Regions from separate parts of the Bacillus nitratireducens genome, predicted to be linked through region 1. Evidence: a T-box and tRNA genes for the amino acid it is inferred to sense, from the RefSeq annotation. Region 1 holds a T-box; the other regions hold tRNA genes.
What was found. A T-box is a leader RNA that pairs with one kind of tRNA and senses whether it is charged. The one in region 1 lies ahead of serS (serine--tRNA ligase), so its partner is inferred to be a tRNA-Ser.

Region 2: it encodes a tRNA-Ser, which carries the amino acid that the T-box ahead of serS (serine--tRNA ligase) is inferred to sense. The anticodon was not compared.
Region 3: it encodes a tRNA-Ser, which carries the amino acid that the T-box ahead of serS (serine--tRNA ligase) is inferred to sense. The anticodon was not compared.

What each region holds. Positions count from the first base shown of each region.
Region 1 covers NZ_JAUMJO010000024.1:7,677-14,290, reverse strand. Annotated here, with positions in the region: gene Q3V31_RS30265 (YaaC family protein) at 1-545, opposite strand, end outside; gene guaB (IMP dehydrogenase) at 661-2,124, shown strand; gene Q3V31_RS30255 (D-alanyl-D-alanine carboxypeptidase family protein) at 2,238-3,548, shown strand; gene pdxS (pyridoxal 5'-phosphate synthase lyase subunit PdxS) at 3,708-4,595, shown strand; gene pdxT (pyridoxal 5'-phosphate synthase glutaminase subunit PdxT) at 4,615-5,205, shown strand; T-box leader at 5,260-5,480, shown strand; gene serS (serine--tRNA ligase) at 5,532-6,614, shown strand, end outside.
Region 2 covers NZ_JAUMJO010000012.1:87,675-91,800, forward strand. Annotated here, with positions in the region: gene Q3V31_RS28055 (Tex family protein) at 1-1,935, shown strand, start outside; gene cmpA (cortex morphogenetic protein CmpA) at 1,993-2,109, opposite strand; gene Q3V31_RS28065 (SprT family protein) at 2,319-2,780, shown strand; tRNA gene Q3V31_RS28070 (tRNA-Asn) at 2,895-2,969, shown strand; tRNA gene Q3V31_RS28075 (tRNA-Ser) at 2,973-3,063, shown strand; tRNA gene Q3V31_RS28080 (tRNA-Glu) at 3,072-3,146, shown strand; tRNA gene Q3V31_RS28085 (tRNA-Val) at 3,151-3,226, shown strand; tRNA gene Q3V31_RS28090 (tRNA-Met) at 3,251-3,327, shown strand; tRNA gene Q3V31_RS28095 (tRNA-Asp) at 3,331-3,406, shown strand; tRNA gene Q3V31_RS28100 (tRNA-Gln) at 3,494-3,568, shown strand; tRNA gene Q3V31_RS28105 (tRNA-Lys) at 3,574-3,646, shown strand; tRNA gene Q3V31_RS28110 (tRNA-Leu) at 3,663-3,745, shown strand; tRNA gene Q3V31_RS28115 (tRNA-Arg) at 3,844-3,920, shown strand; tRNA gene Q3V31_RS28120 (tRNA-Pro) at 3,924-4,000, shown strand; tRNA gene Q3V31_RS28125 (tRNA-Gly) at 4,002-4,072, shown strand.
Region 3 covers NZ_JAUMJO010000003.1:50-17,121, reverse strand. Annotated here, with positions in the region: gene Q3V31_RS11900 (lipase family protein) at 1-266, shown strand, start outside; gene glgP (glycogen phosphorylase) at 591-2,999, opposite strand; gene glgA (glycogen synthase GlgA) at 3,018-4,448, opposite strand; gene glgD (glucose-1-phosphate adenylyltransferase subunit GlgD) at 4,586-5,620, opposite strand; gene glgC (glucose-1-phosphate adenylyltransferase) at 5,639-6,769, opposite strand; gene glgB (1,4-alpha-glucan branching protein GlgB) at 6,717-8,654, opposite strand; gene Q3V31_RS11870 (CalY family protein) at 9,126-9,731, shown strand; gene Q3V31_RS11865 (S8 family serine peptidase) at 9,779-14,002, shown strand; gene Q3V31_RS11860 (L-lactate dehydrogenase) at 14,331-15,275, opposite strand; tRNA gene Q3V31_RS11855 (tRNA-Glu) at 15,754-15,825, opposite strand; tRNA gene Q3V31_RS11850 (tRNA-Ser) at 15,831-15,921, opposite strand; tRNA gene Q3V31_RS11845 (tRNA-Asn) at 15,928-16,002, opposite strand; tRNA gene Q3V31_RS11840 (tRNA-Ile) at 16,010-16,086, opposite strand; tRNA gene Q3V31_RS11835 (tRNA-Gly) at 16,097-16,167, opposite strand; tRNA gene Q3V31_RS11830 (tRNA-Lys) at 16,181-16,256, opposite strand; tRNA gene Q3V31_RS11825 (tRNA-Thr) at 16,267-16,342, opposite strand; tRNA gene Q3V31_RS11820 (tRNA-Phe) at 16,357-16,432, opposite strand; tRNA gene Q3V31_RS11815 (tRNA-Asp) at 16,448-16,523, opposite strand; tRNA gene Q3V31_RS11810 (tRNA-Met) at 16,527-16,603, opposite strand; tRNA gene Q3V31_RS11805 (tRNA-Ser) at 16,631-16,723, opposite strand; tRNA gene Q3V31_RS11800 (tRNA-Ile) at 16,741-16,817, opposite strand; tRNA gene Q3V31_RS11795 (tRNA-Met) at 16,822-16,898, opposite strand; tRNA gene Q3V31_RS11790 (tRNA-Ala) at 16,919-16,991, opposite strand; tRNA gene Q3V31_RS11785 (tRNA-Pro) at 17,007-17,072, opposite strand, start outside.

The sequences.
Region 1 (6,614 bases):
AGCTCATTTTTATTTGTTGAATTGATTTTATATAATGTTGTCCCTTTTTGACTATAGCGAAATAAATGTTGTAACTCAGGAATTTTTCCCAGTAACTCTAACATATTAAACTTTTCTGTTTCCAAGTGTTTCATGTGAAACAGTTGTTCTGCGGCATGAGTAAATAGTCCATTTTTCTGTATTTTCACTTCATCTTCTAAAAATTGATATCCCTGTTTTTTTCGCTTACGGGTCGTCACCCCGTGTGCTAAAACAGTTGTTGATTCTGGATAGTTTGGATTAATGGTTAATAGACAGGCTTTAAAAAGTTGGCCCATTCCATAAAATAGCAACATTGGCTGAATGGAAAATGGAGCTGTCTTATATAATTCATAATAATTTTTACCGTGTTCCAAGTAATAAATAAATGGATAACAATTTTCAAAACTTTTTTTTTCGGCATCTTGAATCGAGGATTTTTCATAACAACGGGCAAGATAATGTTGTACATTTTGAGATGAAAAGAAGAAACTTAATTGCTGCCAAGCACAAGATGTATGATGCATATATTACGCTCCTTTTATTGTCTAAAAATTCTAACATATATATACGTCCTTGACAGTATTTTAACCAATTGATAAGCTACTAATAATAATTTCTGGTATCATGGGGGGAACAATTATGTGGGAATCTAAATTTGTTAAAGAAGGTTTGACTTTTGATGATGTATTACTTGTACCAGCAAGGTCAGATATATTACCAAGAGAAGTAAGTGTTAAAACAGTTTTATCTGAAAGCTTACAGCTAAACATCCCGTTAATTAGTGCAGGAATGGATACAGTAACAGAAGCTGATATGGCCATTGCAATGGCTCGCCAAGGTGGTTTAGGAATCATTCATAAGAATATGTCTATTGAACAACAGGCAGAGCAGGTTGATAAGGTAAAACGCTCTGAAAGCGGCGTTATTTCAGATCCTTTCTTTTTAACTCCAGAACATCAAGTATACGATGCAGAACATCTTATGGGAAAATATCGTATCTCAGGTGTGCCAGTTGTAAATAATTTAGATGAGCGAAAATTAGTTGGTATTATTACAAACCGTGATATGCGTTTCATCCAAGACTACTCAATCAAAATTTCTGACGTAATGACAAAAGAACAGTTAATTACAGCTCCAGTTGGCACTACACTGGAAGAAGCTGAAAAGATCCTACAAAAGTATAAAATTGAAAAGCTCCCTCTCGTTGATAATAACGGTGTATTACAAGGGCTTATTACAATAAAAGATATTGAAAAAGTAATTGAATTTCCAAACTCTGCAAAAGATAAGCAAGGACGCTTATTAGTTGGAGCAGCAGTTGGTGTAACAGCGGATGCTATGCTTCGTATTGATGCATTAGTAAAAGCAAGCGTAGATGCAATTGTACTTGATACAGCTCATGGACACTCTCATGGTGTTATTGAAAAAGTAAAAGAGGTTCGTGCGAAATATCCATCATTAAACATTATCGCTGGAAATGTTGCTACAGCTGAAGCAACAAAAGCATTAATTGAAGCTGGTGCAAATGTTGTTAAAGTTGGTATCGGACCAGGTTCTATTTGTACAACACGCGTTGTGGCTGGCGTTGGTGTACCACAATTAACAGCAGTTTATGATTGTGCGACTGAAGCTCGTAAACACGGTATTCCGGTTATTGCAGATGGCGGTGTTAAGTACTCTGGTGATATGGTTAAAGCTTTAGCGGCAGGGGCACACGTTGTTATGTTAGGTAGTATGTTTGCTGGTGTAGCTGAAAGCCCTGGAGAAACTGAAATTTACCAAGGTCGTCAATTTAAAGTATACCGTGGAATGGGTTCTGTTGGAGCAATGGAAAAAGGAAGTAAAGATCGTTACTTCCAAGAAGGAAACAAAAAACTTGTTCCAGAAGGTATTGAAGGACGAGTACCATATAAAGGACCTTTAGCAGATACAGTTCATCAATTAGTTGGTGGATTACGTGCAGGTATGGGATACTGCGGAGCGCAAGATTTAGAATTCTTACGTGAGAATGCGCAATTCATTCGTATGTCGGGTGCTGGTTTACGTGAAAGCCATCCTCACCATGTGCAGATTACAAAAGAGGCTCCAAACTACTCATTATAATGTCTTATATGTAAATAGACGGAGATTTGATATCTCTGTCTATTTTTTTTTGATTATGTTAGAATAACGGTTATGTGAGTACATAGATATTGGGGGTAGCAAAAGTGAAAGGTATGTTTTGCAAAAGATTCATTGCGTTGGTAACAGTGCTTACAATAGCTTGTAGCATGCTTGTACCATATAGCAATGCATCAGCAGAAACAGGAGCCGCTTTAAACATTGAAGCAGGTGCGGCAATTTTAGTAGAAGCGAATTCTGGGAAGATTTTATATCAAAAAAATGCAGATGAGTTATTGTCAATTGCTAGTATGACAAAAATGATGAGTGAATACCTAGTGAACGAGGCAGTTGCGAAAGGGAAACTAAAATGGGATCAAAAAGTTAAGGTTTCTGAATATGCGTATAACATTTCGCAAGATCGTTCATTATCGAATGTGCCTCTACGAAACGGTGAGTCGTATACAGTAAAAGAGTTATACGAAGCAATGGCAATTTATTCTGCTAATGGTGCAACAATAGCGTTAGCTGAAGCAGTTGCTGGAAAAGAAGTAGACTTTGTAAAAATGATGAATGATAAATCAAAAGAGTTTGGATTAAAAAATTATAAGTTTGTAAATTCTACGGGCTTAACGAACAAGGATTTAAAAGGGCACCATCCTGAAGGGACAACTCCAGATGAAGAAAATAAAATGTCTGCGAGAGATGTAGCAATTTTAGCACAACGTCTTATTCAAGATTTCCCTAAAACATTAGACATAGCAAAGATTTCAAAAAAAGTATTCCGTGAAGGTACTCCGGATCGAATCGAAATGCCTAACTGGAACTGGATGTTAAAAGGGTTAATTAAGGAATATGAAGGCGTAGATGGCCTGAAAACAGGATCAACTCCAGAAGCAGGAGATTGTTTCACTGGTACGATTGAAAGAAATGGTATGCGTTTCATTTCTGTAGTTATTAAAACAAACTCTCATACAGCAAGATTTGATGAGACGAAGAAATTATATGATTACGGCTTTGCTAATTTTGAAATGAAGAAAATGTATGAAAAAGGTTCTTCGGTCAAAGGAAAAGAAACAGTAAGAGTGGAAAATGCGAAAGATAAAGATGTAGCAGTTCAAACGAAACAAGCTGTTTCACTTCCGGTGCCAAAAGGAAGTAAAGACGTTTATAAAACAGAATTCAAAGAAGGAAATAAGGGACAAGAAGCACCTGTTAAAAAGGGAGTTTCACTTGGTCAAATGGTTATAACGCCAAAAGATGGTAATGATCCTGGGTTTTTATCAGGAAAATCATTGCAAGTTGATCTTGTAACAAAATCTGAAGTAGAAGAAGCAGGTTGGTTTACACGTTCTATGCGCGGAATTGGTTCTTTCTTTAGTGGTATGTGGAATAGTGCTGTCGATACAGTAAAAGGTTGGTTTTAAAAGCTCCTCATTGTAGGAGCTTTTTCTTATTCCTATTTTTCATACCGACTTTATGAAAAAGTAGTGGACAAGCATCAGATAGTTAGTGGTAGAATGTAAGAGTATTCTTAATTTTCTTCTTTAACGGGGAAAGCAATTCACCTAGGGGGGTTTTTGTACATGACAAATGTAACAGGGACAGAACGTGTAAAACGTGGAATGGCAGAAATGCAAAAAGGCGGCGTTATTATGGACGTAATTAACGCTGAGCAAGCAAGGATTGCAGAAGAGGCAGGCGCAGTTGCTGTTATGGCACTAGAGCGTGTACCTGCAGATATTCGTGCAGCAGGTGGCGTTTCTCGTATGGCAGATCCAACAATTGTTGAAGAAGTTATGGGTGCTGTGTCAATTCCGGTTATGGCAAAATGCCGTATCGGTCACCTTGTAGAAGCACGTGTATTAGAATCATTAGGGGTAGACTATATCGATGAGAGTGAAGTATTAACTCCTGCTGATGAAGTATACCATTTAAATAAACGTGATTACACAGTTCCGTTTGTATGTGGTTGCCGTGATATCGGAGAAGCTGCACGTCGTATTGCAGAAGGTGCATCTATGCTTCGTACAAAAGGTGAACCAGGAACAGGAAACATTGTAGAGGCAGTGCGTCATATGCGCCAAGTCAATGCAGAAATCCGTCAAGTTGCAAGTCTACGTGAAGATGAGTTAATGACATATGCAAAAAATACTGGTGCTCCTTATGAAGTACTACTTGAAATTAAACGCCTTGGCCGTCTGCCAGTTGTAAACTTTGCAGCAGGTGGTGTAGCAACACCAGCAGATGCAGCGTTAATGATGCAACTTGGTGCTGATGGTGTATTCGTTGGATCTGGTATTTTCAAATCAGAGAACCCAGAGAAATTTGCACGTGCAATCGTTGAAGCAACGACTCATTATGAAGATTACGAACTAATTGCAAGCCTTTCTAAAGGATTAGGTAATGCAATGAAAGGTATCGAAATTTCAACGTTATTACCAGAACAACGCATGCAAGAGCGTGGATGGTAATTAAAGGAGATTCTTTAAAATGGTGAAAATCGGTGTACTAGGTCTTCAAGGTGCAGTTCGTGAGCATGTAAAATCAGTTGAAGCAAGTGGTGCAGAAGCTGTGGTTATAAAGCGTATAGAACAACTTGAAGAGATTGATGGTCTTATTTTACCAGGCGGTGAAAGTACAACAATGCGCCGTCTTATTGATAAGTATGCTTTCATGGAGCCCCTTCGTACATTTGCGAAGTCTGGTAAACCAATGTTTGGTACATGTGCAGGAATGATTCTTCTTGCGAAAACATTGATTGGCTATGAAGAATCACATATTGGTGCTATGGATATTACAGTCGAGCGCAATGCGTTCGGACGTCAAAAAGATAGCTTTGAAGCTGCGCTTTCAATGAAAGGTGTGGGGGAAGACTTTATTGGTGTATTTATCCGTGCTCCGTATGTTGTCAATGTAGCTGATGATGTGGAAGTACTTTCTACGCATGGCGATCGAATGGTAGCGGTAAGGCAAGGGCCGTTTTTAGCTGCTTCTTTCCATCCGGAATTAACGGACGATCATCGTGTAACAGCATACTTCGTAGAAATGGTAAAAGAAGCGAAAATGAAAAAAGTTGTATAAGTAACTTGCAACTTGTATAAGATTATAGTAAATTGATGGTAACAATTTTATAAAATAAGCGTGTTGATAGGAAGTAGTAACAGATGTCGTTTCTTATAGAGAGTCGATGGTTGGTGGAAATCGATAGAAACAGTTTGTGAATCCATCCTGGAATGGAATGTGGAATATCTTTGGATTAGTAAACATTCCCGGTGAAGAGCCGTTATTTCTACTTGAGAGGAAAGCGGTAATGCTTTCAACTAGGGTGGCAACGCGGGTTAACTCCCGTCCCTTTGTATAGGGACGGGAGTTTTTTGTGTTTTATAAAATAAAAGGAGGAGTATATAATGCTTGATATTAAATTTTTACGTACGAATTTTGAAGAAGTAAAAGCAAAATTACAGCATAGAGGCGAAGATTTAACAGATTTTGGTCGCTTTGAGGAACTTGATACGAGAAGAAGAGAGCTACTTGTTCAAACAGAAGAACTAAAAAGTAAACGTAACGAAGTATCTCAACAAATTTCAGTATTAAAGCGTGAAAAGAAAGATGCGGAAGCTCTAATTCTAGAAATGCGTGAGGTTGGAGAAAAAGTAAAAGATCTTGATAATGAGCTTCGTACAGTTGAAGAAGATTTAGAGAGATTAATGCTATCTATCCCAAATATCCCTCATGAATCTGCTCCAGTAGGTGAAACAGAAGATGATAACGTAGTAGCACGTAATTGGGGAGAAGTGAAAGAATTTACTTTTGAGCCAAAACCACATTGGGATCTTGCTACAGATTTAGGGATTTTAGATTTTGAACGTGCTGGGAAAGTAACAGGAAGCCGATTTGTATTTTACAAAGGTGCTGGTGCAAGATTAGAGCGTGCTTTAATTAGTTTCATGCTTGATCTTCATACTGACGAGCATGGATATGAGGAAGTATTACCTCCTTATATGGTAAACCGTGCAAGTATGACAGGAACAGGACAACTTCCAAAGTTTGAAGAAGATGCATTCCGTATTGAAAGCGAAGATTATTTCTTAATCCCTACAGCTGAAGTACCTGTAACGAATATGCATCGTGATGAGATTTTAAGTAAAGAGCAATTACCGATACGATATGCTGCATTTAGCTCTTGCTTCCGTTCTGAAGCAGGTTCTGCTGGTCGCGATACACGTGGTTTAATTCGCCAACATCAATTTAATAAAGTTGAGCTTGTAAAGTTCGTGAAACCAGAAGATTCTTACGAAGAGTTAGAAAAATTAACAAATGATGCAGAACGCGTGTTACAATTATTAGAGTTGCCATATCGCGTTATGAGCATGTGTACAGGAGATTTAGGCTTTACAGCAGCGAAGAAATACGATATTGAAGTATGGATTCCAAGCTATGGCACATATCGTGAAATTTCTTCTTGTAGTAATTTCGAGGCTTTCCAAGCG
Region 2 (4,126 bases), on a different contig from region 1:
CGTCTTATTGGTGAAAAGGGGAAACTAACCGAAGAATTGCGTCGTCATATTGTTGCTGCAACAAAACTTCAGGAAGTAGAAGATTTGTATCGTCCTTATAAAGAAAAAAGAAGAACGAAAGCTACAATAGCTAAAGAAAAGGGATTAGAACCGTTAGCTGAGTGGCTATTGTTATATAAAAAAGAAAATCCAACAGAGAAGGCTATGGAATTTGTTGATGGAGAAAAAGAAGTGGAATCCGCAGAGGATGCGTTGCAAGGTGCGCAAGATATTATCGCGGAACTTGTTTCGGATAATGCGTCATATCGTAGTTGGATTCGGAATACTACTTTCCGAAAAGGGATTATGTCTTCATCTGTAAAAGATAAAGAAAAAGATGAAAAGAATATATATGAAATGTATTATGACTATGAAGAACCGTTGCAAAAAATAGTGCCGCATCGAGTGTTAGCGATGAATCGTGGTGAAAAGGAAGATGTATTAAGAGTTTCTGTTGTTACACCGACTGAGGAAATTAATCAGTTTTTACATAAAAAAATGATTCGTGATGAAGCTTCTAAAAGTGCACACTATGTACAATTAGCGATTGAAGATGGATATAAACGATTAATTCAACCTTCAATAGAAAGAGAAATTCGTAAAGAATTAACAGAAACCGCTGAAGAACAAGCGATTCATATTTTCTCTGAGAATTTACGTAATTTATTATTACAGCCTCCAATGAAAGGGAAAGTTGTGCTAGCGGTAGATCCGGCATATAGAACAGGTTGTAAATTATCAGTAGTAGATGATACAGGGAAAGTTCTTAATATAGATGTTATTTATCCGCATCCACCTGTTCGTAAATATGAGGATGCAAAAAAGAAAGTTCTTTCAATTATAGATAAATATCAAGTTGAAATGATAGCAATTGGAAATGGTACAGCTTCTAGAGAAACGGAAGAATTTATAGTAGATGTACTACAAAATGTAAAACGGGATGTATTTTATATTATTGTAAATGAAGCGGGTGCTAGTGTATATTCAGCATCTGATTTAGCTCGTGAGGAGTTCCCGGATTTACAGGTTGAAGAAAGAAGTGCCGTTTCTATTGGGAGACGTCTACAAGATCCGCTTGCTGAGCTAGTGAAAATTGACCCTAAATCTGTAGGGGTAGGACAATATCAACATGATGTATCACAAAAAAGATTAAATGAATCGTTAACATTTGTGGTAGAGACAGCTGTTAACCAAGTTGGCGTTAATGTAAATACAGCTTCAGTTGCGTTGTTACAATATGTTTCAGGATTATCAAAAACAGTTGCAAAAAATATTGTAGCTAAGCGTGAGGAAGATGGGAAATTTACGAAGCGTACTGAATTAAAGAAAATTCCTCGTTTAGGTGCGAAAACATATGAACAATGTATTGGATTTTTACGTATATTAGAAGGGGCGAATCCGTTAGATCGCACAGGGATTCATCCAGAACAATATAAAAATGTTGAATTGCTATTAAAAAGTCTAGGGTTATCAAAGAATGATGTAGGTAAACCGAACTTGCAGAAGAGTTTAGAGGGAGTAGATGTTTCTAAATTATCTCAAGAGACGGAGATTGGCGAGCCGACTTTGGTTGATATTATCGATGCTTTAATTAGTCCAGAACGAGATATGAGGGATGAATTGCCAAAACCACTTCTGAAAAAAGGGATTTTGAAATTAGAAGATTTAAAGCGTGGTATGGAGTTAGAGGGAACGGTTCGTAATGTTGTTGATTTCGGTGCCTTTGTTGATATAGGTGTAAAGCAAGATGGCTTAGTGCATATTTCTAAACTCAGCAAACAGTTTGTAAAGCATCCGTTAGATGTTGTATCCGTAGGGCAAATTGTAAAAGTATGGGTAGATGATATTGATACGAAAAAGGGTCGTGTTGCATTATCGATGTTACCAATTGAATAGTAAGTAAAGAGAGCAGATGAAACTGCTCTCTTTTTATGGATAGGAAAGTTTCGTTGATTATGAGCTTTGATGTATTTTACTATAATAAAACCAGCATTCATTTAGTAATTTGATTTGATACCGGTTTTTTTCGAAGTATGCACGTTGCATTTGTTTCTTTAGCCACGTAGGCATAGGAATCCCTCCTTGTTTAATCCTGCTCTCAAACATCTCTTCTTAATTAGTTAAAGAAATATTGATGAGAGGTTGGTGAGTGGATTTCTATCAATGCTTTATTTTTAGAAATCACGCTTCTTGAATGAGGATGGGTATATGTACTATTTAATATATGTATAGGAAGGGAGAAAAGTGTAAAAATATTTTTTGTTTAGGAGGAATGAGGAATGGATGAGCAAGAAATTCAGTGGTTAGTGGAAGAGGTATCGTTACAATACTTTGGGATGCCGTTTTTACATAAAGCGATGTTTAATAGTAGGTTACGTACAACTGGTGGGCGTTATCTATTGAATACTCATAATATAGAACTGAATTATCGATATTACGAAATGTATGGCAAAGAAGATTTAGTCAGGATTGTTAAACATGAACTTTGTCATTATCACCTACATATCACAGGAAAAGGGTATAAGCACCGAGATAGAGATTTTCGTGAGTTATTAAAGAAGGTAGGGGCACCCCGTTTTTGTAAACGAATGATTAATGAAGAGAAGAAGGAAACAAAAGTTTATACGTATGAATGTACGAGATGCTCACTTCAATATGTAAGAAGGCGTCAAATAAATACACAAAGATATGTATGTGGAAAGTGTAGAGGGCAACTAAAACTGGTAGTGAAAACATCTTGACAGTGAAAACGCAATCCAGTATATTATAAACATGTCACGTTTGCACAAGATGTTGTGAAAAAACCTCTTGACTTACGGTGATAATTTTTATAAGATACAAATTGTCTTCATTATTCCGCAGTAGCTCAGTGGTAGAGCTATCGGCTGTTAACCGATCGGTCGTAGGTTCGAGTCCTACCTGCGGAGCCATACAGAGAAGTACCCAAGTGGCTCAAGGGGCTCCCCTGCTAAGGGAGTAGATCGCTAACGCGGTGCGAGGGTTCGAATCCCTTCTTCTCTGCCATACATACTGGCCCGTTGGTCAAGTGGTTAAGACACCGCCCTTTCACGGCGGTAACACGGGTTCGAATCCCGTACGGGTCACCACTTCGGAGGATTAGCTCAGCTGGGAGAGCACCTGCCTTACAAGCAGGGGGTCGGCGGTTCGATCCCGTCATCCTCCACCATATAAATTATATAAGTAATATTATCGCGGGGTGGAGCAGTACGGTAGCTCGTCGGGCTCATAACCCGAAGGTCGCAGGTTCAAATCCTGTCCCCGCAACCAAATGGTCCCGTGGTGTAGTGGTTAACATGCCTGCCTGTCACGCAGGAGATCGCCGGTTCGACCCCGGTCGGGACCGCCATTTTAACTTCTGCTATATAGCAGTTGTTTTTTATTGGACATTATGGTACAATAACATTTGTCTTTGAAAAGAAGATAAGTATTTCGATGGGCTATAGCCAAGCGGTAAGGCAACGGACTTTGACTCCGTCATGCGCTGGTTCGAATCCAGCTAGCCCAGCCATTTACGAGCCATTAGCTCAGTTGGTAGAGCATCTGACTTTTAATCAGAGGGTCGAAGGTTCGAATCCTTCATGGCTCACTTTTGTTTTTTCCGCGCGGTCGTGGCGGAACGGCAGACGCGCTAGGTTGAGGGCCTAGTGGGGGAAACCCCGTGGAGGTTCAAGTCCTCTCGGCCGCATCAAAAAATCTTTTTAAAAAAGTACTTGCATTTGAAAATGTAGTATGATAAGATAATTGAGTCGCCAAAAGACAACGAAGAAAAAACATCATGAATAAGCGCCCGTAGCTCAATTGGATAGAGCGTTTGACTACGGATCAAGAGGTTAGGGGTTCGACTCCTCTCGGGCGCGCCATAACGGGAAGTGGCTCAGCTTGGTAGAGCACCTGGTTTGGGACCAGGGGGTCGCAGGTTCAAATCCTGTCTTCCCGACCACGCGGGTGTAGTTTAGTGGTAAAACAAGAGCCTTCCAAGCTCTGGTCGAGAGTTCGATTCTCTTCACCCGCTTTTAGTTCTTTGAAAACTGAACGAAACAAACAACGTGAACGTCAATTTTTATTT
Region 3 (17,072 bases), on a different contig from region 1:
AGTACGGTCTTTATACATTTGCCTCTCCAAAAGTTGGAGATATCGCCTTTCGAAATTATTATAAACTGCAAGTAGCTAGTAGCTTTCGTTTCGTCAACTTATTCGATGTCGTTCCACTTCTCCCTCCCCGAAACATAAATTTTAATGATCGTGATTGGGAATATGCACACGTTCATCACAACATGACATTTACGAAAAATACAAAATCCATTATAAATAATCATTCCATTACAACATACAAAACATGTCTGACTTCTCATTTTTAACCAGTAAACAATTGGAAATTGAATATTTATATACTATAATAAATCTATGAAATGACTTTCGGATGAGGGGACCTTACATGCTAAAATTTTTCTTTGCACTTTTTCTTATAATAATTTTTTCGTTTACAGGTTTCTTTACATTTTCATACTTTGCGACAGGGGAATATGGTGGAACAGGTATAATATATACCACTATCCCATTTCTTTCTTAAGCAAAATAAGTAAAACGAGCTTAATCTCATTAAGCTCGTTTTATTTTTCTAAGCAATCGTATTCTTGATTTAAAGGTGAATAAATAAAAGCCCCTTCAAAAGGGGCTTTTATCTAAAACAGTTTAACAGTATTACCAATTCCCCAAATTTCATTACTGTACTGCAAAATTGTTCGATCACTCGCAAAATGCCCAGATTGTGCAATGTTCAAAATCGACATTTCCAGCCATTTCTGCCTATTTTCATAGGCCCTTCCGACAGCTTCTTGTCTTTCAGCATATGGGCTAAAATCCCGAAGAACGAAGTATTCATCGTTTTGAATAACGAGAGAATCATAAATCGCTTCAAATTCAGCTCCCGACTGTGCAAAGAAACCATTCGTTAACTGATCTACTACTTTTTTAATATGCATATTATGGTGATAATAATCACTTGCACGATATCCACCATTTTGATAGTAATGAAGAACCTCATCTGCCGTTAAGCCAAAAATGAAGCAGGCATCATCACCGACCCTGTCTTTTATTTCAATATTAGCCCCATCTAACGTTCCGAGTGTGATTGCACCATTCATCATGAATTTCATGTTACCTGTTCCCGATGCTTCTTTACTCGCAGTTGAAATTTGTTCACTTACATCTGCCGCCGGGAATATATCTTCAGCTAAAGAAACTCGGTAGTTTTCTAGAAAGATAACTTTCATAAACTGACTTACGTACGGATCATTATTTACTTTTCTTGCAAGCTCATTTATTAATTTAATAATTTTCTTCGCATAATAATAGCCAGGTGATGCTTTCGCTCCAAAAATAAAAGTACGCGGGTAAAATGAAAAACTAGTATCCTCTTTTAAACGGTTATACAAGTATAAAATATGAAGAACATTTAATAATTGTCGTTTATAGGCATGTAGTCTTTTCACTTGCACATCAAAAATAGAATTTGGATCAATCGTGATCCCCATTTTATTATGAATGCGCTCCGCTAAAATAATCTTACGCTCTTGTTTTACCCCTGCAAGCATTTCTTGGAAACTAACATCGTGTTGAAATGTTTGCAGAGCTTGAAGCTTAATCGGTTCTTTCTTCCACTCTGTTCCAATCGCTTCCGAAATAAGATTCGTCAGCTGCGGATTCGCCTTCATTAGCCAGCGCCTATGAGCAATTCCATTCGTTTTATTATTAAACTTATCTGGATAAAATTCATAGAACAATCTCATTTCACGCTGCTTTAAAATTTCTGTGTGGATTTTCGCTACACCATTAACGCTATGGCTACCGACAATCGCTAAATGAGCCATTTTCACAAGGTCATGCGCAATAATGGCCATGTCCTCAATACGCTTCCAATCGTACGTATAACGGTCCCAAAGCTCATGACAGAAACGTTCATTAATTTCTTCAATAATCATATAAATTCTCGGTAATAACGGTTTAAAAATGTGAATTGGCCATTTCTCAAGCGCTTCTGATAACGTCGTATGATTCGTATAGGAAATCGTCTGCGTTGTTATGTGCCAAGCTTCTTCCCATGTCAATTTTTCTTCGTCTAATAAAATACGCATAAGTTCTGGAATTGCTAGAACCGGATGTGTATCGTTTATATGAATCGCGATTTTTTCATGTAACTGACGAAGACTACCGTGTCTCTCCCTGTGCATACGAACGATATTTTGCAAACTTGCTGATACGAGGAAATATTGTTGTTTCAAACGAAGTATTTTCCCCTCATCATGCGTATCATCTGGATATAAAAACTCCGATACAGCCTCTGTTTCACGCTTATATTTCAAAATATCTTTACAATTTTGCGGGAATGGAACTGGCTCCGCATTCCAAAGTCTGAGCGTGTTTACAGTACTTGTTTCATACCCTATAACTGGTACATCATATGGTACTGCCATAATAACTTCTGCATTTGTATGCCTGAACTCTAAACGCCCATCAATTTCTAGCGGTTCAACGTTTCCGAAATAACTTACTTCTACAGCTTGATCATACCTTCTTACTTCCCAAACATTTTCATGAAGAAGCCACTGTTCTGGAAATTCTACTTGATAGCCATCAACAATTTTTTGATCAAACAGGCCATGCTTATAACGAATACCACAGCCATGTCCTGGTAAGTTTAAAGAAGCAAGCGAGTCGAGAAAACAGGCTGCTAATCGTCCAAGCCCACCATTTCCAAGTCCTGCATCTGCTTCAACTTCTTCTAACTCGTGCAAAGAAATTCCAAGTTCAGAAAGCCCCTTTTCACATACATCCCTGATACCTAAGTTTAATATGTTGCTTCCAAGCAAACGCCCGAGTAAAAATTCAATGGATAAGTAATACATTTGCTTTTGGTCTCCAGACCGATAACTTTCATTCGTTGCAATCCATTGACTATTCATATACTCACGTACCATATGACCAAGCGTATTATACTGATCACGAGTTGTAGAATCTTTGAAACTTTTCCCATACATCGTTTCTAATTTTTCTAGAAAAGCGGATTTGAAACTTTCAACATGAGTAAACATTTATTCACCACCTCAATGTTATTCCATGAGACTTTTATACAATTTCTTGTACGCAAGAGCCGATTTCCCCCAGCTATAATCTTCAGTCATCGCTTGCTTTACAAGCCTATCCCATACCGGTTTATCTTGATAAAACTCAATTGCACGAAGAACTGTATGTAACATGTCATGTGCATTAAAGTTCGTAAAGCTAAAGCCATTTCCAATTCCAGTTTCTTCATCGTAAGAATGTACAGTATCATTTAATCCGCCTGTTTCTCTTACAATTGGAATCGTACCATATGCTAGTGCAATAAGTTGTCCAAGGCCACACGGTTCAAACAGCGATGGCATTAAAAACAAATCGCTTCCCGCATATACTTGGTGCGCTAACTCTTCATTAAATCCGATATATACTTTTACCTTTTCTGGATACTCGTATGCCATCCATTCAAAGAACTGCTCGTATTCAGAATCGCCTGATCCCAAAATAATACATTGTACATCTTCTTCCATTATTTCACGGAATACAGTACGTACTAGATCAAGCCCCTTTTGCTTCGTTAATCGTGTTACCATCGAAATAACTGGCGTATCTTCTTTTTCTGGCAAACCAAAATAACGCTGCAATGCACGTTTATTTTCATTCTTTCCATCTAATGACTCTGCACTATACTGAGCAGTAATATACGAATCTGTTTCTGGATTATATACGCTCGTATCAATTCCATTTACAATGCCACTAAGCTTATTGTTATTCTTTCGTAACAATCCATCTAGCTTCTCACCGAAAAACTCATATTGAATCTCTTCTTTATATGTCGGGCTAACCGCTGTAATTTGGTCAGATGCGATAATACCGCCTTTCATAAAGTTCACGTTTCCATAAAACTCAAGCTGTTCACTATGAAAATATTCATGACCAAGCTCCAGTAAGTCGTACATCACTTCAGGAGGAAATACACCTTGGAACTGCAAGTTATGAATCGTATATACTGTTTTAATATGCTCATATAACGGGTTATCTTGATACTTTTCACGAAGCAAGAAATTAACCATAGCTGTGTGCCAATCATGGCTATGAAGAACATCTACTTCGAAATCAAGATGCGGAATACACTCTAAAACTGCTTTTGAAAAATAAGAAAAACGCTCCCCATCATCATAATGACCATATAGAGAATCTCTCTTAAAATAATATTCATTATCTATTAAGTAATACGTAATCCCATCCTGCTCACCTTTTAAAATCCCGCAATATTGGTTTCTCCATCCAAGAGGAACGTTAATTACTTTATGAAGCGTACATCCTTCTCTTAGCTCTTTCGGGATAAGACTGTAGTTCGGAAGTATAATGCGAACATTCACTCCTAATTTTTTTAATTCTTTTGGGAGCGCTCCTGCTACATCAGCTAGACCTCCGGATTTAATAAACGGTACACATTCTGATACTGCAAATAAAATATTCACCTGTTGTTCCACTGCACGAAAAGCGTATACATCACAAATCGCTCTTCTTACAGCTTCCTCCCTTCGAGTTTTCATGTAGAGTAAAACCATAATTAGTGGGGGTTTTCTAAATCCCCCACTAATTATGTACCTGCTATTTACGAATAACTATTGATTGTACTATTTTGTACACTACCTTTTTCTACAACATATGGCTCATCAGCACTTCCTTTTAACACTACGCCGTCGCCAAGTTTCACGTCTTTATCAATAATAACACCGTCTATTATACAATTATCTCCAATTTTACTCTTTTGCATAATAATGCTATTACGAACAATTGAACCTTTTCCAATTTTAACAGAACGGGAGATAACACTATTTTCTACTTCTCCTTCAATAATACTGCCGTTTGCAATCATTGTATTTTTCACGGCTGCACCCTTCAGGTAACGAGTTGGTGGTTCATCTTTTACTTTCGTAAAGATCGGTGCTTCTTTCTTAAATAATTGCTTCCAAATAGAAGGCTGCAAAATTTCTAAGCTATGTTTATAGTAACTTTCAATCGAATCAATAATTGCTACATATCCTGTATGCTCATACGTAGCAATATGCAGTGATTTTCCGCGCTTTTCTCTCACTACATCAAATAAACTATATTGCTCCACATCTTTATATGTCTCAAATAAATCTAGCAATAATTGTTTCTTTAACACATATGTTTGAAGCGAAACCCCTTCATGACAAACTTCAGTAATATCTGCAGACGTATGTATATGTCGCTTTAGCACCGCTTGAAAATTTAACGCTGTTACAAGATGGCTATTCGTAATAACAACATACTCTTCTCTGCTTCTTAGAAAATAATCAATATGTCTTCTAAAATGTGCAAAAGATCCAAATTCGTCATGATCACATTGGCAATTCGGTGGGAATAAAAACAGGCCATCACGCTTTCTATCTAAATCCCACTGTTTTCCTGAACCGACATGATCCATTAAAGAACGATTTTTATGACTTGTAAAAACCGCCACGCTATGAATATTAGAATTCACCATATTTGAAAGCATGAAATCAATGAGTCGGTAACGGCCTCCAAACGGTAACGCCGCTAATGAACGATGCCCTGTTACTTTCTTTAAGGAAGGAAAACTTCCCGTTGCATTAATAATTCCTAACATTTTTTCTCCCATTCATTTCATCCCCCTTTTCTATTTTCCTTCAGCAATTAGTACTACATCGTCAACATTTTTTTCTGGGCGAATTATTGTCCCATCTTCAATAACCATTTCTGATCCAACAATCGCTCTTTCAATCACAACGTTTTTACCAATCTTTGCCCCAGGCATAACGACAGAATCGATTACCATACTACCTTCTTCTACCGTTACTCCTTGGAATAAAACAGAATGCTTCACGTCCCCTTCAATGACGCATCCTTCATTAATAAGTGATTCTTCTACTTTTGCCTGTTCTGCAATATATTGAGGCGGCTCGTTTGGATTCACAGAATAAATGCGCCAATTACGATCGTTCAAGTTCAACGATGTTTCATCACGAAGTAAATCCATATTCGCTTCCCATAAGCTTTTCACCGTTCCAACATCTTTCCAATATCCTTCAAACGGATACGCCATCAACTTCTTCCCTTCATCTAATAGAAGTGGAAGTACATCTTTTCCGAAGTCATTACTAGATTCAGGATTTCTTGCATCCATCTCTAAATATTCTTTTAAAATAGCCCAGTTAAAAATATAAATTCCCATTGATGCAAGGTTACTTCTTGGAAATTGCGGTTTCTCCTCAAATTCAACAACTTCCATCTCTTCATTTGTATTCATGATGCCAAAGCGACTTGCTTCATCCCAAGGCACTTCAATAACAGAAATTGAAACATCTGCTTCTTTCTCAATATGGTAATCTAGCATTTTACTGTAATCCATTTTATAAATATGATCGCCTGATAAAATAAGGACATATTCTGGTTCGTACTGACTTAAATAGTTTAAGTTTTGATAAATAGCACTTGCCGTACCTGTATACCACTTCACCCCTGAAGACTCCGCATAGGGAGGTAACACAGTGACTCCACCGTTTACACGATCAAGATCCCAAGCATTTCCGATTCCAATATAATTATGAAGTTCTAGCGGTTGATATTGTGTTAAAATCCCCACCGTTTCAATACCGGAGTTTGCGCAGTTACTTAACGTAAAATCAATAATGCGATATTTACCACCAAATGGAACAGCTGGCTTAGCTAAATTTTTTGTTAATGCACTTAAACGACTACCTTTTCCCCCTGCTAGTAACATTGCTACGCACTTTTGTTTTTGAGCCATCTTGTTTTTTGCTCCCCTTTCTCGTCTTCACTGGTCGTAATATGGATACGCCAAATGGTGGAATTGTAATTTCTACATGTGCCGCTTGATTATGATACGGTTCTAGAACTGCCTTGAGACGTTTCTTATTCACTTGCCCCGATCCGCCATATTGCTCAGCATCACTGTTTAAAATTTCGTTATAATACTCGAAATCTGGTACACCTACTTTATAGTTTTCATATGTAGCTTTCGTAAAATTACATACGACAACTAACGCATCTTCTTGCTTATCCCCTTGGCGAATAAACGAGAAAATACTTTGCTCATTATTATTAGCATCAATCCACTGAAACCCTTCAGGCGAGTGATCTAACTGCCAAAGTGGTTTTGAACGCTTATACAATGCTATGAGCTCTTTAAAGTAATCATGCATATTACGATGCATTTCAAAATCATGTAAATTCCAATCTAAATCTTCAAGATCTTTCCACTCATCAAATTGGCCAAATTCTCCACCCATAAAGAGTAATTTCTTACCTGGATGAGTAAAGAAATATCCATATAATAAACGAAGTTGGGCGAACTTATCCCAGTACTCTCCTGGCATTTTATTTAATAACGACTTTTTCCCATGAACGACTTCATCATGAGAAAGTGGCAATATGAAGTTTTCAGAGTGAGCATATAGTAAAGAGAATGTCATTTTCTCATGAATGTATTTCCGGTACTCTGGTGCACATTCCATATATTTCAGCACGTCATTCATCCAACCCATATTCCATTTATAATTGAATCCAAGTCCACCCTCATACGTTGGAGCTGTTACAAGCGGCCAAGCTGTTGAATCTTCTGCTGTCATAAGAAACTCTTCATCTTCTGCAAACACAGCTTCATTTAACTCTCTTAAGAAAGAAACAGCGTGTTCATTACTTTGCTCTTTTCCTTCTTTATTCCAGTACAGCATATTCGCAACTGCATCTACCCTGAAACCATCAATATGGAAATACCTCATCCAAAATAATGCATTTGAAATTAAGAAATTACGTACTTCTCTCTTCCCTAAATCAAAATTAACAGTTCCCCATATCAGGTTTTCTTGTACATCTATATCTTTATATTCATAAGTCGGTGTCCCATCAAACAAATATAAACCGTGAGCATCTTTACAAAAATGCCCCGGCACCCAATCTAAAATGACACCGATTCCATATTTATGACATTCATCGACAAAATACATCAAATCATGTGGCGTGCCGAATCTACTTGTTGCTGCATAATACCCTGTTCCTTGATATCCCCAAGAACGATCATATGGATGCTCAACAAGCGGCATAATTTCAATATGTGTAAATTGATGTTCCACCACATACGGAATGAGCTCCTCGGCCATTTCTCTGTAAGAATACAGAGCGCCATCTTCTTTCTTTTTCCAAGAACCGAAATGTAATTCATAAACTGTCATCGCTTCTTTATAAATCGATTTTTTCTTTCTCTTACGAATCCAGTTTTTATCATTCCATTCATATCCCTCTATATCAAAAACTACAGATGCCGTATTTGGTCTTACTTCTGCATATACTGCGTAAGGATCTGCTTTTAAAATAACGGAACCGTCCATCGTTTCAATCGCATACTTGTATATCTCATTCTCTGCAATATGCGGTACAAACAAGGACCAAATCCCCTCTTCTGTCACTTGTAGCATCTTATGTTGCTCATAATCCCATTCATTAAAATCTCCAACAACACTCATTGCTTTCGCATGAGGAGCCCATACTGTAAATCGTACACCTCGCATCCCATCTTCCGTCACAATATGTGCCCCAAAGATGTTATAACTGTCATAGTACTTTTCTGTATGAAACTCATCTCGTTTCACTTCTTCACAATTTATTACATCCAATATGTTCACCTCACTAAGATGACAGAAATTTTTTACTCTTTATCATTTCTGCGAAAAACTGAAATATCCTTGTTATTTTTTAAAAAATATTCGTTTTTTTCTTTAATTTCGCTTAAAATATTCAAATTTACTGTGTAAAATATCGAATTTTGACGAATATTCATTGCAAACGCTTCATTCCCTACTAGTCTTTCATCCTATTATTTATTTCTCAACCTTTATTTCATTAGATTTATCCTATTTTACTCGCTATTTATCACTTAAAATCGTAACAAAATAATCTGTCATAAAAAAATGTTTCTCAACATTATTTGTCACAATTTTCTTGAAATGGAAAATTCATAAGCATATACTTGTTCTCAATAAAGAACATCAATCCTTCGCCAATATAATTCATACTGAAATGCTATGTTTACTCTATTCATATTCCATGCGAACGTTTGATGAAAATTTAAACTAGGGGGCTTTCTTATGTCATTAAAACAAAAAGTAGGAATGGGATTTGTCACAGCCACACTTGGCTTATCCCTTACATTCGGTGGTGTATTCGCCTATTTCAGTGATTCTGAAACATCGAATAATTCATTTCAAGCTGGAACACTAGACCTTTCTCTTAATCCAAGTGTAATCGTTGATGTGAAAGATTTAAAGCCTGGTGATTTTATTGAAAGAAATTTCAAGCTTGAAAACAAAGGAACATTGGATATTGCAAAAGTATCACTCGAAACATCCTATGAAGTTACAGATGCAAAGCAAAACAATGCTGGTGAAGATTTAGGTGAACATATCGTCGTAAAGTTTCTAGTTAACGATGGTAAGCCATCTAATCCAAATGATGATCACGAGGTTTTATGGGAAACAAAACTATCAGAACTAAAAACTATGAAGCCTGAGGATGTAGCTACTTCTCTAGAACGTCATAACTTAATAGATGGTATTAAATCTGATAAAACGGATTACTTACACGTTCTATTCTCATTTGAAGATAATGACCAAGATCAAAATAAGTTTCAAGGTGATTCTTTACAACTAAACTGGACATTCAATGCAGAACAAACAAAAGGTGAAGAGAAATAATCTTATTTTTTCTCTATTAAAAAACACAAATTATCGGAGGCTTATACATGAAAAAGAAAAATCGTTTTGTTACGGGAATTGTAACGGCTGGCGTTCTATTTTCAACAGCTCTTCCTTTCAATGTTCTTGCTAAAAGCCCTATTAACCAAATTGACTTATCAAATGCTCATTCTTTACTATCAAAACTTTCCAAAGGAGAGCGCCTGGCATTACAAACATTGGATGCCAATCCTGGCTTTACTATTTCACCAGATATTAATACAAGTAGTTCTGAACCAGTAAATATCATTGTAGAGTTTCAAACTGCACCAGTAAAAATTAATGAATTGAAACAAAAAGCAAAAGGATTGCAGGCTGCTCCTGAAAATATAAAGGCACGTATTGATCAAGAGCATGAAGAATTCCAAGAAGGATTAAAACACCTTCACCAATTCAGCCCATCAGTGAAATCAGGAAATTTCCAGTCTGTACAAATTAAACGCTCTTATAAACATGCGATGAACGGCGTGGCGATGACATTACCAGCTAATACAGTTGAAGAACTGTTGCGAATTGGCGTCGTAAAACGTATTTGGAAAGATTACGAAGTAAAATTAAATTTACCGAAACAAGCTGAGCAAAAAGCACCTCAAAAACTAACTGATAGCATTCCGCAAATTGGGGTAGATAAGTTACATAGCGAGGGCATTACCGGAAAAGGAATTAAAGTCGGAGTATTAGATACAGGTATTGATTACAATCACCCTGACTTAAAAGATGTGTATAAAGGCTATCGCGCAAAACCGGGTGAAGATTCTAGTAAGGTAGACCCAAACTCTGTAAAAGGTTGGGACTTTATTAATAACGATGCAGATCCGATGGAAACAACTTATACAGAGTGGCAACAATCTGGCGCTCCTGAATTTGATAATCGTGGTTCTTCCTTCTACACAGCACACGGTACTCACGTAGCAGGTATCGTTTCTGCTCAAAAGAAAAATAAATCAGATTCAGCAGTAAAAGGTGTTGCACCTGACATTGAACTGTATAACTATCGTGTACTGGGTCCTTATGGAAGCGGAGATAGTTCTGGTATTATTGCTGCAATCGATAAATCTATTTCTGACGGTATGAATGTCATTAACTTATCGTTAGGTGACGATAGTAACAATCCGCTTGATCCAACATCTATCGCTGTTAATAACGCAATGCTTTCCGGTGTTGTTACAGTCGTTGCTGCTGGTAACTCTGGTCCAAATCCAGCGACACTCGGATCACCAGGTGCTTCTCCATTTGCTATTACAGTTGGGGCAAGCGATAGCTCTATTTCCTTACCGAAACTATCAGGTCATGCTGGACAATTACAATTCCCTAACCTAATTTTATTCGGCAAAAACTTCACTGATAAAATAGAAGATTTCAAAGGACAATCTCTCCCTATTGAATCTGTAGGAATCGGTACTCCTGACGAGTTTAGTAAAAAGGATGTAAAAGGAAAAATCGCACTCGTTGCACGTGGCACACTCTCATTTGATGAAAAAATCGTTAATGCGAAACAAGCTGGTGCAAAAGCCGTTATTATTTATAACAATGTGGACGGAGAAATTCCTTTCTACATTGGTGAAAGCACAAAATACATTCCAGCCTTCCGCCTAACGAAAGAAGATGGCGAAAAACTAAAAGCTCAAATTGAACAAGGCAGCACATCCTTAACTTTCGATGAAATCAATTACATTCAAACAGAAGGTGATCACCTTGCAGACTTTAGCTCACGTGGCCCTGTTACATCGAATGATGATATTAAACCTGATATTACAGCGCCTGGTGTTGCGGTACTTTCAACAGTACCTGAATATATTAACGACCCACAAGAGGGTGAAAACTATGATGTTTCCTATGAGCGTATGCAAGGAACATCCATGGCGTCTCCACATATCGCTGGCGTTGCTGCTCTTATTTTGCAAGAACACCCAGAATACTCTCCATTCGATGTAAAGGCATCTCTTATGAACACAGCTGATGATTTAAAAGAAAAGTATTCCGTATATGAAGTTGGAGCTGGACGAGTAGATGCTTATAACTCTGTTCACACTGAAACAAGTTTTAAAGTGTTAGATACGACAAAAACAGTTGTAAATGATGAAGTGATTGAAGTACCAGAAGAAACTGGATCCATTGCATTCGGGAAGTACTATCAAAAAGACGGGGAATCTATTGAACAAAAACGAAAAATTAAAATTGAAAATCGCAATAAACAAGAGAAGAAAGAATTTAAAACAGAAATTTCTTATACACCAGCATCTTCTGCTATTAACGATGCTACCGCAAACGGTGTAAAAGTTTCTACTTCTGAAATACTTACGATTGATGCTGGTAAATCAGATGAAATTGAGGCAAAAATTAATATTCCAGCTGGTGCAAAACAAGGCCGATATGAAGGATATATTCATATTACAAACACGAAAAATAAAGAAGAAACGTATCAAATTCCGTTCTCTATTCGTGTATCAGAGCCTGGTATTGAAAATGCACTATTATCAAGAAAAACAATCTCAACTGATACATCTACATTCAATCCATACCGTGAATCATATGTTCACGGGGCATTCCAATTAAACAGCGAACTTGAAACGTTAGATCTTATTGTGAAAGACTCAAAAACAAATAAAGCGCTCGGCTTCATTGGAACATTAAACACGAGTGAACTAAAAACGGATGTGTATTACTACTTAGATTCATTCTTTAACGGCAGAGTGTATCCTTTTACAAATGATCCTGCAAAACCAATTGGTGATGAGAAAATCGACTTACCAGAAGGAGATTACACAATTGAATTTGTTGGCTATGATAAAGCCGGGAAAGCACGTGTGAAAGGTGATTATGTCGTAATTGATAATACACCGCCAGAAGTGAAATTAACTGGATTACAGCCTGGTATTTATGAACTAAATGAAGAAAACTATACAGTAGAAGACGGTAAAAAAGCACTATGGATTAAAGGAAATGTATATGATTCAAACGTTGACTACTTAAAAGGAAAAGGATTAAACATTACGCAAGAGGCTAACGGAGTTATGTACTATGACTATTCTCCATACTTGCATAAGTTTTTACCGATTACTGAAAATGGTGACTTTAAAGTTGGTATTACACCTGACTCCTTCAGAACGGAAGGCACAATGAACACAGGCGTGTATATTTTCGATTATGCAACTGCAGGCCCTGACTATCCAAGCGGTGTAAATAACTATTGGTTTATCCCGCAAGGTACTCAATATGCAAAAGCTAATTATAATAAAAAAGAATTATATAAAAATGATGAATTCACTGTGACACTAGATGCTAAACACGTAAAACAATTTGTTGCTGGAGAATTTAACGTAAAATTCCTAGAGAAGAACTTCAAATTTGCAAATGCGAAATTGAATCCTGCTTTTGAAAAACTCCTTTCTGAAAAAGGGGTAACGGCAAAAGTAAATGAACCAAAACTAGAAGAAGGTTCTGTTACAGTAGGCGGAGCTATTGATGATAAAAACTTCGCTGGATTAGACGGTGATTTCCCATTCATTGATGTAACTTTCAAAGTAGAAAATGATGAATTTTATGAAGCAAATGCTCAATTAGATTTACCAGTATTCGTTTACTGGAAACAAGGTGAATCAGAGCCAAACAGAATGCGTGTACTGCAAGATCAAACATTCTCAGTTATGTCTTTAAACTCACTAGTAGAAGGAAATATTAAACCTGGTGCATTCGTAAATGAACGTGGATATTTAGATGAAAAGTTCGATTATACGAAACTTGGCGTAAAAGTATATGCAACTGATTCTTACCGTCATAAATTTGAAGGCTCACTAGATAAATACGGATACTTCAAATTAAATGGACTTCCTGTTAATAAACGTGACTATAACTTATTCGTAGAAGTCCCAGGGCATTTAACAAGCCGCCTAACAACGAAATTAGGCACTGAAAAAGATGGTAAGCTGCTTGGCCAATATTATTATGCACGACCTGATGAAAACCTTGCAGGTGATGTAAATGGAGATAAAGTCATTGATATTAAAGATGCTGAAATTATCGCTAGCAACTATGGTAAAAAGGGAGTATCTGTAAAAGACGGTGACCTTAACAAAGATGGTATTGTCGACGAAAAAGATATTCGTTTCGTTGAAAAGAACTTCTTGAAAAAAGGTCCAGATGCATCTAAATCACAAACACCTGTTGAAAAATCAAAAAGCGGTACACTTGCAGACATTTTAAAGAAATTAGGATTAGCGCCTAAAAAATGATAAAGTGAAACTTTAATCAGTGGGGGTTTTGTTCATCCCCCACTGATTATTAGCCTTCACCAATCGGGCTTTTACGGGCAGTTGATCCCCCACCTAACTTCTTTGCTTTCGCTGCATTTTGAGGTGGGGGTCTTACTGCCCGGCAAATAGCGGGATAATAAAGAGCACTCTATATAAAATAGAGTGCTCTTTTCTATAAACGACCCTGATCCAGCAAAAGGGGTATATTGGGGATATACAAGGGAAACCGGAAAAGGAATTTATATTAAATTATATAAAAACTCAGAGGTAGGAAGCAGTTTCCCGCCTCTGAATTATTTAGCAATTATTATAGTACTGGTGCCATTGTTTCTTTTAATACTTTTACAGAATGAGCGAACTTCACTTTTTCTTCTTCGTTTAATTCAAGTTCTACGATTTCACGTACACCTTGGCGGTTAATAACAGCTGGAACACCTACGTAAGCATCTTTCTCACCATATTGGCCTTCAAGGTATGCAGATACAGTTAACACGCTGTTCTCGTTGCTTAAGATTGCTTTAGTTACACGAAGTAGTGACATACCGATTCCGTAGTAAGTTGCACCTTTACGCTCAATGATATGGTAAGCTGCATCACGTACATTTTCAAAGATTTTATCTAAATCTTCTTGGTTGTATTGTTCGTTGTTCGCTAAGATTGTTTCTAGTTTTTGTACACCTACAGTAGCGTGGCTCCATACTGGAAGTTCAGTGTCACCGTGCTCACCAACGATGTAAGCATGAACGTTACGTGGATCTACATCTAAGTAGTCACCTAACATGTAACGGAAACGAGCAGAGTCTAAAGTAGTACCAGAACCGATTACGCGCTCTTTCGGTAAACCAGATTCTTTCCAAGTTACGTAAGTTAAAATATCAACTGGGTTAGTTGCGATTAAGAAGATTCCATCGAATCCGCTATCCATAATACCGCGAACGATTTGTTTAAAGATCTTTGTATTTTTCTCAACTAAGTCTAAACGAGTTTCGCCTGGCTTTTGTGGTAATCCAGCAGTGATAACAACTAGATCTGCATCTTTACAATCTGCATAGCTACCGCTCCAAACTTTTGTTGCTGCTGGAGAGAATGGTACCGCATGGCTTAAGTCCATTGCTTCTCCTTCTGCTTTTGCTTCATTAACATCTACTAATACGAATTCTTCAGCTACACCTTGGTTAATCATTGAGTAAGCATAACTACAACCTACAGCTCCTGTTCCTACTAATACTACGCGATTGATACCTTTTTTCATGTTAATTTCCCCTTTCAATTGTTTACATCTATTTTTTTATTATTGTTTAAGTAATTAATTAAAATACTAATTTAATGTTGTTTAACTTCTTTACATTCATATTGTAGCATGGATTATTGTGAATTACTTCACAAATTATGACCTAATTGTGAACTTTTTCACATAGAGTGTAAAGTTATTGGATTAGGTGTGGAATCCATACCAATTTAGGGGTTTTGTTTAGATTGTGAACGTGGATAGTTCCGTTTTTATCGGTAAATGAAATTATATAGACGATTTTTGGAATATATCCACCGTAACTCAAAATATATCAACGATTCGATGACCTTTTCACACTCCATCGCTCTCTCCTTTCTATTAGTTAGACGATTCAAATAGAAAAAAGTATACAAGAAATCCATAAAAAAAAAGCAGACTATCCAAAGTCCACTTTTACACAACAAAAAAGAGATAGCAGATTATGCTATCTCTTTTAGTATGACCCGTACGGGATTCGAACCCGTGTTACCGCCGTGAAAGGGCGGTGTCTTAACCACTTGACCAACGGGCCAGTTCTGGCAGAGAAGAAGGGATTCGAACCCTCGCACCGCGTTCGCGATCTACTCCCTTAGCAGGGGAGCCCCTTGAGCCACTTGGGTACTTCTCTATAATATGGCTCCGCAGGTAGGACTCGAACCTACGACCGATCGGTTAACAGCCGATAGCTCTACCACTGAGCTACTGCGGAATAATTATGGTGGGCCTAAATGGACTCGAACCATCGACCTCACGCTTATCAGGCGTGCGCTCTAACCAGCTGAGCTATAGGCCCATAATTGAAAAGCGGGTGAAGAGAATCGAACTCTCGACCAGAGCTTGGAAGGCTCTTGTTTTACCACTAAACTACACCCGCATTAAATTGAAAATGGTGAGCCATGAAGGATTCGAACCTTCGACCCTCTGATTAAAAGTCAGATGCTCTACCAACTGAGCTAATGGCTCATTTTGAAAGTGGTGCCGGCTAGAGGACTTGAACCCCCAACCTACTGATTACAAGTCAGTTGCTCTACCAATTGAGCTAAGCCGGCTTGCGACTTCAAAATGGTGGCTCGGGACGGAATCGAACCGCCGACACGAGGATTTTCAGTCCTCTGCTCTACCGACTGAGCTACCGAGCCTTTATGTAAAAAAAATGGCGGTCCCGACCGGGGTCGAACCGGCGATCTCCTGCGTGACAGGCAGGCATGTTAACCACTACACCACGGGACCATTTGGTTGCGGGGACAGGATTTGAACCTGCGACCTTCGGGTTATGAGCCCGACGAGCTACCGTACTGCTCCACCCCGCGATGATATAATATTTAATTTAGAAAAAATGGAGGAGGTAGAGGGATTCGAACCCCCGCGCGACTCTCGCCGCCTGTCGGTTTTCAAGACCGATCCCTTCAGCCGAACTTGGGTATACCTCCGAGATATAAACTTCCAATGGTGGACCTTGTAGGACTCGAACCTACGACCGGACGGTTATGAGCCGTCTGCTCTAACCAGCTGAGCTAAAGGTCCTTTATGGTAGCGGCGGAGGGGATCGAACCCCCGACCTCACGGGTATGAACCGTACGCTCTAGCCAGCTGAGCTACACCGCCATAAATAATATTCAAATAAGTGGAGCCTAGCGGGATCGAACCGCTGACCTCCTGCGTGCAAGGCAGGCGCTCTCCCAGCTGAGCTAAGGCCCCGTGTTTTTGGGAAAATCGGGAAGACAGGATTTGAACCTGCGACCCCCTGGTCCCAAACCAGGTGCTCTACCAAGCTGAGCC